Regions from separate parts of the Enterobacter sp. SA197 genome, predicted to be linked through region 3. Evidence: predicted binding sites of a transcription regulator. Region 3 holds the regulator's gene; each other region holds the start of a gene.

Evidence for each region. Region 3 encodes PhoB, which activates phosphate uptake and scavenging genes when phosphate is short. Its sites were predicted from a motif close to CTGTCATAAAACTGNCNNAT; they were not measured.
Region 1: a site for PhoB is predicted at 1,139-1,158, ahead of glpT (glycerol-3-phosphate transporter). Genes of this name have one in related genera too.
Region 2: a site for PhoB is predicted at 1,852-1,871, ahead of rpoH (RNA polymerase sigma factor RpoH). Genes of this name have one in related genera too.
Region 4: a site for PhoB is predicted at 1,651-1,670, ahead of pstS (phosphate ABC transporter substrate-binding protein PstS). Genes of this name have one in related genera too.

What each region holds. Positions count from the first base shown of each region.
Region 1 is NZ_CP096393.1:3,366,323-3,369,534, reverse strand. It holds gene glpA (anaerobic glycerol-3-phosphate dehydrogenase subunit A) at 1-1,009, opposite strand, end outside; gene glpT (glycerol-3-phosphate transporter) at 1,285-2,637, shown strand; gene yfaE (class I ribonucleotide reductase maintenance protein YfaE) at 2,668-2,922, opposite strand; gene nrdB (class Ia ribonucleoside-diphosphate reductase subunit beta) at 2,922-3,212, opposite strand, start outside.
Region 2 is NZ_CP096393.1:4,659,183-4,662,394, forward strand. It holds gene pdxR (MocR-like pyridoxine biosynthesis transcription factor PdxR) at 1-774, shown strand, start outside; gene rpoH (RNA polymerase sigma factor RpoH) at 838-1,692, opposite strand; gene ftsX (permease-like cell division protein FtsX) at 1,960-3,018, opposite strand; gene ftsE (cell division ATP-binding protein FtsE) at 3,011-3,212, opposite strand, start outside.
Region 3 is NZ_CP096393.1:1,108,968-1,112,179, forward strand. It holds gene sbcC (exonuclease subunit SbcC) at 1-145, opposite strand, end outside; gene sbcD (exonuclease subunit SbcD) at 142-1,344, opposite strand; gene phoB (phosphate response regulator transcription factor PhoB) at 1,541-2,230, shown strand; gene phoR (phosphate regulon sensor histidine kinase PhoR) at 2,252-3,212, shown strand, end outside.
Region 4 is NZ_CP096393.1:5,000,218-5,003,429, forward strand. It holds gene pstC (phosphate ABC transporter permease PstC) at 1-430, opposite strand, end outside; gene pstS (phosphate ABC transporter substrate-binding protein PstS) at 557-1,597, opposite strand; gene glmS (glutamine--fructose-6-phosphate transaminase (isomerizing)) at 1,915-3,212, opposite strand, start outside.

The DNA.
Region 1 (3,212 bases), 2.3 Mb from region 3:
CGTGATCGAGCAGAACAATGCCGCGACTGACGTTACGTCCGGTTGGATCATCATCACTGGCGACCAGCGGACGGACGCCGGCGTAGCCGCGCAGGATGCGCGTTTGCGCCATGCGGGGGGCCAGTTTCTCCCCTTCGCGCAGTAAAATATCCACCTCCTGCGGCGTGACCCGGGTGTTATCGATGTCCCGGTAATCAATGTGGGTGGAGGTGGTGCCAATCAGAGAAATAGTGTCGCCCGGTACCAGTATGTCGGCGTCAGCCGGTTTGCGGCAGCGGTTAATCACTTGCTGATTGATGCGGTGATCGAGGATGAGTAAGGCACCCTTCGCCGGGAACATACGGATGCGCAGATCGGCGTATTCCGCAATCTGTTGCCCCCAAATCCCGGCAGCGTTCACCACCACCGGCGCATGCAGGGCATAAACGTCGTGAGACTGAGGGTGAAGCAGCTGCACGCCAGACACCCGGTCTCCGTGGCGAATCAGACCGCAGACCGCATGCCCGGTCAGGATCACTGCCCCATGTTCACGTGCATCGAGCATATTGCTGGCGGTCAGACGGAAGGGGTCGACGGTGCCGTCCGGTACGCGTACCGCGCCCGTCAGCGTCGGATTGACGCTGGGTTCAATGCGTATTGCTGCTTCAGGCGTAATGGCCTCTGCATTGATGCCTGCTTTCTGACAGGCAGCAATAAAGCGCTGCTGATACGCCATGTCATCTTCCGGCAGCGTGATGAACAGCCCGCCGGTCGGTTCAATGCAGTGGCTGGCAATACGTTTGAGGATCTGGTTTTCTGCGATGCACTCCCGTGCGGATTCGTTATCCGTCACTGCATAACGTGCGCCGCTGTGCAGTAAACCGTGGTTGCGGCCCGTTGCACCCGTGGCAATATCATGGCGTTCAACCAGCGCCGCCCGCAGACCCCGCAGGGCGCAGTCCCGGGCGATCCCGGCCCCGGTCGCCCCTGCGCCAATGATGATGACATCGAAGTCATTTACGTTGCTCATCGTCCAGTCCTTCCACCGCGAAATCATTTTTCACATTTAGCCACACTGGCACTGTGGTTTGTTTGATATCGCGCATATTCGAACAAAAAACGAAAATGAAAAGGACGTTTGCTGCGTGAACCTGGAGCTTTGTCATAATTCTGTAACATAAACAGCGACAGTTGCGTTTTTCTTATTAGACTTTCCTTACTATTAGGGCCGCAGAAACATACCGTAGTTTCGTTTTCACTCATGACAGTAATAAATAACGAGAAATACACGCCACGGAGGCTAATATGCTGAGTATTTTCAGACCTGAAGCGCATCGGGAGAGAGTTGCCCCTGCACACGTTGATCCTCTCTATCGACGCCTGCGATGGCAGATTTTCCTGGGCATTTTCTTTGGTTACGCTGCCTATTACCTGGTACGCAAAAACTTTGCTCTCGCGATGCCCTATCTGGTGGAGCAGGGGTTCTCCCGTGGGGATTTGGGGTTCGCGCTGTCCGGCATCTCCATTGCTTACGGATTTTCCAAGTTCATCATGGGCTCGGTGTCGGATCGCTCGAATCCGCGGGTATTTCTTCCGGCCGGATTGATTCTTGCCGCTGCCGTCATGCTGTTTATGGGCTTTGTGCCCTGGGCCACCTCCAGCATCGCTGTAATGTTTGTTCTGCTATTTTTGTGCGGCTGGTTTCAGGGCATGGGCTGGCCACCCTGCGGGCGCACCATGGTGCACTGGTGGTCGCAGAAGGAGCGCGGCGGGATAGTCTCTGTCTGGAACTGCGCGCACAATGTGGGCGGCGGTATTCCACCGCTGCTGTTCCTGCTGGGGATGGCCTGGTTTAACGACTGGCGGGCGGCACTTTATATGCCAGCATTCGGCGCGATCATCGTGGCGCTGTTTGCCTTTGCCATGATGCGTGACACGCCGCAGTCCTGTGGCTTGCCGCCGATTGAAGAGTACAAAAACGATTATCCGGACGATTACAGTGACAAAGCGGAAGAGGAGCTGACGGCGAAGCAGATCTTTATGCAGTACGTCTTCCCGAACCGTCTGCTGTGGTATATCGCCATCGCTAACGTATTCGTTTACCTGCTGCGTTACGGCATTCTTGACTGGTCACCCACCTATCTTAAAGAGGTTAAGCACTTCGCGCTGGATAAGTCCTCCTGGGCCTATTTCCTCTACGAATATGCCGGGATCCCTGGCACCTTACTCTGCGGCTGGATGTCCGATAAAGTGTTCCGGGGCAACCGTGGCGCGACAGGCGTCTTCTTTATGACGCTGGTGACCATTGCCACCGTGGTTTACTGGCTTAACCCGCCGGGCAATCCGCACGTGGACATGGCCTGTATGATTGTCATCGGCTTCCTGATTTACGGCCCGGTCATGCTGATTGGCCTGCATGCGCTTGAGCTGGCACCGAAAAAAGCGGCCGGAACGGCCGCAGGCTTTACCGGCCTGTTTGGCTACCTTGGCGGGTCGGTGGCGGCCAGCGCCATCGTCGGCTACACGGTCGACTTCTTCGGCTGGGACGGCGGCTTTATGGTGATGATCGGCGGCAGTATCCTGGCGGTGCTACTGCTGATAGTGGTCATGATCGGTGAGCGCAGACACCATGCGCAGGTAGCGACGAAGCGTCAGTAACGTCATAAAAAAGGGCCGAAAGGCCCTTTTTTACATCTCAATCTCAATATCGCCTTTTGCCCGGCAACAGCAGGGCAAAATTTCGTCCGGCTGGATGAAGGCCAGCGGTTCAGTCAGCCAGTCCACCTGGCCTGAGACCAGGCGGCAGCGGCACGAACCGCAATAGCCTTCACGACACTGATACTCTACCGTCACCCGGTGTGACTCCAGCGCCACCAGCAGAGAAGGGTGCTCTTCCTGACACTGAAGCTCAGTGCCCGTCAGACGCAGGGTTACGCGTGTCATCAGAGCTGGAAGTTGCTCAGATCGTCAGTATCGACTTCAGAGTCGATCTGGCCGACCAGATAGGAACTCACTTCCACTTCCTGTGGGGCAACCTGCACGTTGTCAGATACCAGCCAGGTGTTGATCCACGGAATGGGGTTAGAGCGGGTCTGGAACGGCAGATCCAGACCGACCGCCTGCATGCGGATATTAGTGATGTACTCAATGTACTGCCAGAGAATGTCTTTATTCAGGCCAATCATGGAGCCGTCGCGGAACAGGTATTCTGCCCACTCTTTTTCCTGCACGGC
Region 2 (3,212 bases), 1.5 Mb from region 3:
ATGAATGGCGTGATCCTGGAGCCGATCCCTGTTGATCTGGCCGGCATGGACCCACCCGAAGCCGGAGAGGGGCCGCCAAAACTGATATTCGTCACGCCGTCTCACCAGTATCCACTCGGCTGTGTGATGAGCCTGGAACGGCGTCAGCGTCTGCTGGCGCTGGCGCGGCAGACGGGGAGCTGGATTGTGGAAGATGACTATGACAGCGAGTTTCGTTTCTCCGGCCATCCGATACCGGCGCTGCAGGGACTGGTGGATGACGCGCCGGTTATCTATACGGGTACGTTCAGTAAGACGCTCTATCCGGGGCTTCGTCTGGGCTATCTGGTGCTGCCACGTCCGTTAATGCAGGCGTTGAAAACCGCGCATACGGAGCTTTATCGCGGCGGGCGCTTACCGGACCAGGAGGCGCTGGCGTTGTTTATCAGCGAAGGGTATTACACGGCCCATATTCGTCGCATGAGGCTCCTTTATTCCCGTCGACGAGCACGGCTGGCAGGCCTGATTGTCGGGGCATTGGGTAAAGAGGCGTTGAGCGAGTTTAACGATAACGCGGGTCTGCACCTTGTGTTATCTCTTCCTGAAGACTGTGATGATGTCGCGCTTGCCCAACGGGCGAATGAGCGGGGCATTCTGGTGCGCGCCCTTTCACGCTATTACGCGGGCGACAGACCGATGAAAGGACTGCTGATGGGATTTGCAGCAATGGAAGAAGAGGAGATGGGCGCGGCGTTTGAGCTGTTGCTGGCCTGTATAGAGAAACCGACGTTATAAGGTGCCAGAAAGCAAAAAGCCGGGTCGCTTTCGCTTAACCCGGCTCCTTGATGCGCGCGTGATTTACGCTTCGATGGCCGCACGCAGTTTTTTCATGGCGTTCTTTTCAAGCTGACGCACACGCTCAGCGGAAACACCGTAACGGTCAGCCAGTTCCTGAAGCGTGGACTTATTGTCGTCGTCCAGCCAGCGGGCGCGGATAATATCCTGACTACGTTCGTCAAGACCTTCCATTGCATCCGTCAGTTTATTCGCGGCCTGCTCTTCCCAGTTATCGTCTTCAATGCCGTCAGCAAAGTTAGAAGATTTATCCTGCAGGTAAAGCACCGGCGCAACTGCATGGCTTTCGGAATCGTCGTCGGAGGACATATCAAATGCCATATCCTGCGCCGACATACGGGATTCCATCTCACGCACATCTTTGCTGCTGACGCCCAGCTCGCGGGCCACCATTTCTACTTCATCCTGATTAAACCAGCCCAGACGCTGCTTAGTTTTACGCAGGTTAAAGAACAGCTTACGCTGCGCCTTAGTGGTAGCAACTTTCACAATGCGCCAGTTACGCAGCACGTACTCATGAATTTCGGCTTTGATCCAGTGCACGGCGAAAGAGACCAGACGCACACCCACTTCCGGGTTGAAACGACGCACGGCTTTCATCAGGCCGATATTGCCTTCCTGAATCAGGTCGGCCTGCGGCAGGCCATAGCCCGAATAGTTACGAGCAACATGAACAACAAAGCGCAGGTGTGACAGGATCAGCGTCTTAGCTGCTTCCAGATCGCCCTGGTAATGCAGCTTTTCAGCCAGTGCCCTTTCTTCATCAGCCGTCAACATCGGCCATGCTTTAGCGGCCCGGACGTAAGACTCCAGGTTACCAACAGGGGCTAAAGCTAAAGATTGCATTTCTTTGGTCATTCAAATCCTCTCAATTTACATCCAACTGGCGGCGGTCTGTCCCCATCAGGCAACAAACATGCCAGCGTTAATGAGCAACGAGAATATCATCCACTCTTGTATCAGACAGTGATTTTATCCACAAGTTCCGGGTCGGGTTGTGAATAAATTAGGCACAAAATGTGACATAAGTATGAAAAGCCGGGGCAGGAAAAGGGAGATATGAGTTATACGCTTTCCCTGCTACGGGAATACTGCATTGCAGGGAAAGAGTATATCAGAGATTTTTTACTGTGGAGTAAAGTGACGTAAATGTTGCACAGTTGCAAGCCAGGCGGCCACCCATCCAATCATTGAACACACCAGTAAAAGGAGTAAACACTCGTCAAACGAGAGGCCGCTAAGCTCAAACTGCGTGCCAAACACCTTTGCCACTTCCGTCACGGCTGATGAGAGGCGCATCACCAGAATCTCAGAAAGAATGAGGGAGAGAAACGCGCCGCTGAAACCGAGAAGGGCTCCGCCATACAGGAAAGGTCGCAGAATAAAGCCGTCCGTTGCGCCAATCAGTTTCTGCACGTTAATGGTGTCACGACGGGAAAAGATGCTCAGGCGCACGCTGTTACCAATGACGAGGAAGACGGCCGCCACCATCAGCACACCGATCATCGCGGACACACGCCCCACCAGCCCCGTTAGCGAAGCCAGACGAGCAAACCAGCTGTCATCCATACGCACTTCATCAATGCCGTGCAGTTGCGAAATGCGATCGCGCAGGGTATTGAGTGAGTTAGTGCTCTGAAAGTCCAGTTTCGGGACCACAACGGCAACAGCGGGCAGCGGATTTTCTTCCAGCATATCCAGCGCGCCGCCAAAACCTGACCAGTTACGGAACTCCCCCAGCGCATCCTCACGGGAGAGGTAGTTGACCTTCTCCACCCCCTGCTCTGACTGTAACTGCCCGACAACCTGCGCCGCCGCATCATCGTCCAGCGACTTATCGAAGTAAACGGTGATTTGCGGAGAGGGATAATACTGAGATGCAGCCTCATTGACGTTTTTGTAAACCATGTAGCAGACGCTTGGCAGCGTCAGGGAGATGGCAATGACCATCACCGTCAGGAAGGTCGCAAATGGCTTACTTTTTAGATCCTGCAATGCCCCCTGGAAGGCGTAGCGTACCTGCTCGTTAAACACATTGGTTTTACGGGAGTTCGGTTTGGGTGGTGTTTTACCCCGGCGCGGGGCATTACGACCCGCCTCGCCCGGCCCGCCTGCCGATTTACGCAAGCGATCTAATTTGCTGCCAAACTGCCGGATTTGATTGATTGCGTCGCGCTTATTCACCCGCCAGGCCTCCATGCAAGTGGCCATCGCTCAGGGTCAGCATGCGGTACGAACGACGGGAGATAAGCCCCAGGTCGTGCGTTGCCATTAACACTGTTACCCCAACACGATTAAACTCCTCAAAAAGACGTAAAATCCCCTCGGAGAGGGCTTCGTCCAGGTTACCGGTTGGTTCATCTGCCAGTAGCACTGCA
Region 3 (3,212 bases):
CATCCAGCAGAGTGGTTTTCCCGGCCCCCGTCGCCCCGGTAATGGCAAACAACCCATTGCTGGCAAAAGGCTCGGCGGTGAAATCAATCTTCCACTCCCCTTTCAGGGAGTTGAGGTTTTTCAGGCGCAGGCTAAGAATTTTCATGCATCATGCTCCTGATGTAATTCATGCAGTGTTTCGCTAAACAGCGCCTGTAATCTGCTCTGCTGCGATGCATCAAGCTCTTCCAGTGCCAGGCGACGGGCAAAGACATCCTCAACGTTCAGTTCGCTCAGCGTTTCGCGTAGCTCGCCTGCGAGAATGCGATCCCTCTGTTCCCGACTGCGGCGGACCAGCAGCACCTCGACGGGCAATTCGGCCGTCAGCTGTTGAATTTTGCGCTGCATATCGCCGAGGTAGTCGTCGGTGGCAATTTCAATATCAAGCCAGACAGGACGCGCAGCATCATGATGCCGCCACTGTTCAAGCTGCTGCCGGATGGCATCAAGATCGCCCTTGATGACGCCAAGTGACTGAGTCACTGGTACTTCCAGGGGAGTCACCTCGCTCAGTGTTCCCTCGCTGAAGGTCACCAGATTGACATATTTGTTTTTGCCGGTTTCATCAAAGCTGAGGGCGATAGGGGATCCGCAGTAACGGATATGCTCATGTCCGCCAATTTTTTGTGGCCGGTGAATATGGCCTAATGCGATGTAATCGGCAGGGGGGAAATTCTGTGCGGGGAAGGCGTCAAGGGTACCTATGTAGATCTCGCGCACGGCATCGCTCTTGCTGGCCCCGACGGTGGTGAGATGGCCGCTGGCAATAATGGGAATGGCTTTATCACCGCGAAGTACGCAGGCTGCATCATGTTGTTGCTGATAATAATCGGTAATGGCCCTTAACAGCTGCTGCTGCTTTTGCTGCCCCGATAGCCCTGCCTGGCTGGTGACGATATCGCGCGGACGTAAAAACGGTACCGGGCAGAACACCGCACCAGGCGTACCATCGCGCAGCGGTAAATAGAATGGGGCGCTTCCCGCACTGGCCACGACGGTGGTTTTCAGCCAGGCCAGAATATCTTTTGATTCATTGAGGGTGGCAACTGAATCGTGATTACCTGCCAGCACCACCAGCCGGCAGCCGGTACTCTGCAGCTTCACCACAAACTGGTTGTAGAGTTCGCGCGCATAACTGGGGGGCGAGCCGGTATCAAAGATGTCACCTGCGACAATAATCGCGTCGACCTGATGTTCTTCCGCGGTGATCAGGAGCCAGGAGAGAAAAGCGTCGTGCTCTGCGGCACGGCTTTTACTGTAAAAGTTCTGACCGAGGTGCCAGTCCGAGGTATGAATGATGCGCATAGCGGTTCCGTGGCAAAAAAGCGTAAACGGGATTATAACATTCAAGGGCCTATGAGCCGCCAGCGAAAGCGCTTAGCTGCTGTCATATAACGAAATGATGCGTCATCTGTTGGTCATTTGTTTCATAAATCTGTCACAAAAGTGACGCATACTGGCGCCGCGATTGACTGATGACTTTAATTAAACAGGGCAAATTATGGCAAGACGCATTCTGGTCGTAGAAGATGAAGCTCCCATTCGTGAGATGGTCTGTTTCGTGCTTGAGCAAAACGGCTTTCAACCTGTCGAAGCGGAAGATTATGACAGCGCGGTGAACCAACTGAATGAACCCTGGCCAGACCTGATTTTGCTGGACTGGATGTTGCCAGGCGGCTCTGGCATCCAGTTTATTAAACACCTCAAGCGTGAGGCCATGACCCGGGAAATACCGGTGATGATGCTGACCGCGCGTGGCGAAGAAGAAGACCGTGTGCGTGGCCTGGAAACCGGTGCCGACGATTACATCACCAAACCCTTTTCCCCTAAAGAGCTGGTCGCGCGTATCAAAGCGGTCATGCGCCGTATCTCGCCGATGGCGGTAGAAGAAGTTATCGAAATGCAGGGGCTGAGCCTCGACCCGAGTTCGCATCGCGTGATGACCGGTGAAAATCCGCTGGACATGGGGCCGACGGAGTTTAAGCTGTTGCACTTCTTTATGACCCATCCCGAACGCGTCTACAGCCGCGAGCAACTGCTCAACCACGTCTGGGGTACCAATGTGTACGTAGAAGATCGCACGGTGGACGTGCATATTCGCCGCTTGCGAAAAGCGCTGGAAACCAGCGGCCACGATCGTATGGTGCAGACCGTTCGCGGCACGGGTTATCGGTTCTCGACCCGTTTCTGAAATCTGACAGGAGTGTGACGCGTGCTCGAACGGCTGTCATGGAAAAGGCTGGTACTCGAACTCATCCTATGTTGTCTACCTGCTGCGCTGCTTGGCGCATTCTTCGGTTATCTGCCCTGGTTTTTACTGGTGGCCGTTACCGGCTTACTGGCCTGGCATTTCTGGAATTTAATGCGTCTGTCCTGGTGGTTATGGGTCGATAAAAGCATGACCCCGCCGCCGGGCACCGGAAGCTGGGAGCCACTGCTTTATGGTCTGCATCAGATGCAGATGCGTAATAAAAAACGGCGCCGTGAGCTGGGTAATCTCATTAAGCGTTTTCGCAGCGGTGCGGAGTCATTACCGGATGCCGTGGTGCTCACCACGGAGGAAGGCGCCATTTTTTGGTGTAACGGTCTTGCCCAACAGCTTCTCAATTTACGCTGGCCGGATGATAACGGGCAAAACATCCTCAACCTCCTGCGTTACCCGGAATTTACCCGCTATTACAAAGCAAAACAGTTCGATCGCCCATTGAACCTGGTGCTGAACAATGGCCGTCATCTCGAAATGCGCATGATGCCTTACAGCGAGCAGCAGCTGCTGATGGTGGCGCGTGATGTAACGCAGATGCATCAGCTTGAAGGGGCGCGACGTAATTTCTTTGCTAACGTCAGCCATGAACTGCGCACGCCGTTAACGGTTTTACAGGGCTATCTGGAAATGATGCAGGAGCAGACGCTGGAAGGGCTGCCGCGTGAAAAAGCGCTGCATACCATGCGGGAGCAAACCTCGCGGATGGAAGGTCTGGTAAAGCAATTGCTAACGCTTTCAAAAATCGAAGCCGCGCCAATTACGCCGCCCAATGAAATCATTGATGTGCCGATGATGCTACGGGTGGTAGAGAGAGAAGCGCAAACCTTAAGCCACAATAAGCACGAACTGGAATTTGTGGTCGATGGCGCCCTCAAAGTGCTGGGCAACGATGAGCAACTGCGAAGTG
Region 4 (3,212 bases), 1.1 Mb from region 3:
GGAAATATTTCGCAAACAGCGGCGCAAAAATAAATAAGCCCCACATGCCGTAAACGATACTCGGAATAGCCGCCAGCAACTCAATCGCAATGCCTAAAGGACGCTTAAGCCAGGCCGGAGCCAGCTCAGTCAGAAAGAGGGCAATCCCAAAGCTGACCGGCACTGCTATCAGCAGGGCAATAAACGAAGTGACCAGCGTGCCGTAAATCGGCACCAGTGCACCAAAAATTTCGTTGGGTGCATCCCACTCTTTCGTCCACAGGAAGGAGAAACCAAATTTCTGGATACTCGGCCAGGAGGAGAAAATCAGCGACACGATAATGCCACCGAGCAGCAATAGCACAATCAGCGCAGCCAGTCTTACCAGCGCGCTGAATATCATGTCACCTTTTTTGCCCGGAGGGCTAAAAGCCGGCTTGGTTGCAGCCATATATCACTCTTTAAGTTTGGGCCAGGAAGCGCGCATTTTATCGTGCTTCCTGGCTAACGTAATGCCATACCCTGGATAATTCGCGCTACAGCCACTACTGCTGCCGCGCGAAGTGATGACGGGTATTTAATACAGCGCTTTACCGCTGCTGTCCTTCACGTTGGTTTTCCATGCTGCGCGAACCTGCTCAACAACGCTTTCTGGCAGCGTTGCGTAATCCAGTTCGTTGGCTTGTTTGCCACCGTTTTTGTAAGCCCAGTCAAAGAACTTCAGAACTTCAGCACCCTGCTCAGGTTTTTTCTGCTCTTTGTGCACCAGGATGAAGGTAGTGGAGGTAATCGGCCACACGTCTTCGCCTTTCTGGTTGGTCAGGTCCTGCGCGAAGGATTTGCTCCAGTCGATGTTTTTCGTCGCGTTGGAGAAGCTCTCTTCAGTCGGAGAGACCGGCTTGCCATCAGCAGAAAGCAGCTTGGTATAAGTCAGGTTGTTCTGCTTAGCGTAGGCGTATTCAACGTAACCGATGGAGCCTGGCAGACGCTGAACAAATGCAGCGATACCGTCGTTACCTTTACCGCCAAGACCCGTCGGCCAGTTAACGGTAGAGCCAGCGCCGATAGAGGATTTCCACTCTTCATTCACTTTTGCCAGGTAGCTGGTAAAGACGAAGGAAGTACCGGAACCATCAGCACGACGCACGACGGCGATGTTCTGAGAAGGCAGTTTTTTACCTGGGTTCAGCTTAGCGATTGCTGCGTCATCCCATTTTTTGATTTTGCCAAGGTAGATATCGCCCAGGGTTTTACCATCCAGCACCAGCTCACCCGATTTGAAACCTTCCAGGTTAACGGCCAGCACCACGCCACCGATAACGGTAGGGAACTGGAACAGACCTTCCTGAGCCAGTTTATCGTCAGCCAGAGGAGCATCAGACGCACCGAAATCAACGGTGTTAGCAATGATCTGTTTTACGCCGCCAGAGGAGCCGATACCCTGGTAGTTTACTTTACTACCGTTTTCTTTCTGGTATGTATCAGCCCACTTGGCATACACCGGCGCCGGGAAAGTTGCACCCGCACCCGTCAGACTTGCAGCGGCATTAACTGCAAAAGCGCTCAGAGAAAAGGTCGCGGCGACAACAGTTGCGACAGTGGTACGCATAACGTTCATAATGTCTCCTGCTAGGAATCGTAAATCGTTGTTTAGTGGCTACGATGAGCAAAATAGGACACTTTGATGACAGTTATATGCAAGGATTGTTACTGTTTGATGACAATGGCCATTAAAGTCGGAATGCGAGTAAAAATAGTTGCAGCATCATGGGGATGCTGAAGTTGATGACGTTTAGTTTTCAATAAGGTTTTAGTTTTGTGACAGTTAAAACGTAGTTGATGCGCTGAGAATGTCACCCGTTAGCGTTGAAAAAAAGAGGTATCTCGCCAGCCGGTGAGATAAAAAACGCCCCGGCTGGCGGGGCGTTTGAGGCGTTACTCGACCGTCACAGATTTGGCGAGGTTTCGCGGCTGATCCACGTCCGTGCCTTTAATCAGCGCAACGTGATAAGCCAGCAGCTGTAGCGGTACGGTGTAGAAAATCGGCGCAATCACTTCATCAACGTGCGGCATCTCAATGATGTGCATATTGTCGCTGCTGGTAAAACCGGCATCCTTATCAGCAAAGACATACAACACGCCACCGCGCGCGCGCACCTCTTCAATATTGGATTTTAGTTTTTCCAGCAGTTCGTTATTGGGCGCGATCACAATCACCGGCATGTCGTCATCAATCAACGCCAGCGGGCCATGTTTCAACTCACCTGCCGCGTAGGCTTCAGCGTGAATGTAGGAAATCTCTTTCAGCTTCAGTGCCCCTTCCAGCGCAATCGGGTACTGATCGCCACGCCCGAGGAACAGCGCGTGATGCTTGTCGGAGAAATCTTCCGCCAGTTGCGCAATGCGTTTGTCCTGCGACAGCATTTGCTCAATGCGGCTCGGCAGAGTCTGAAGACCGTGAACAATCTCATGCTCCACGGAAGCGTCCAGCCCTTTAAGGTGGGCCAGTTTTGCCACCAGCATCAACAGCACCGTGAGCTGAGTGGTAAACGCCTTGGTGGAGGCCACGCCAATTTCCGTACCCGCATTGGTCATGATGGCCAGATCGGATTCGCGCACCAGTGACGAGCCCGGTACGTTGCAAATTGTCAGCGATCCCAGATAGCCCAGCTCTTTGGAAAGACGCAGCCCTGCGAGGGTGTCTGCCGTTTCACCAGACTGAGAGAGCGTGATCATCAGGCTATTGCGCCGCACTGCGGATTTGCGGTAGCGGAACTCAGAGGCAATCTCCACATCGCACGGCACGCCCGCCAGCGACTCAAACCAGTAGCGGGAGACCATCCCGGAGTTATAAGAGGTTCCGCAGGCAATGATCTGAATATGTTCAACCTTACTCAGCAGTTCATTAGCCTGGGCACCCAGCTCGCTTAAATCCACTTCACCGTGGCTGATTCGCCCGGACAAGGTATTTTTAATCGCGTTCGGCTGCTCATAAATCTCTTTTTGCATGTAATGACGATAAGCGCCTTTGTCGCCCGCGTCATACTGCAAATTAGATTCAATCTCCTGGCGTTTCACGCTGGTGCCGGTGTTATCAAAGATGGAGACAGAGCGGCGCGTCACTTCGGCAATATCACCTTCTTCAAGGTAAATAAAACGACGCGTTACGGGCAGCAGAGCCAGCTGATCGGAGGCGATAAAATTCTCGCCCATGCCTAAACCGATAACCATCG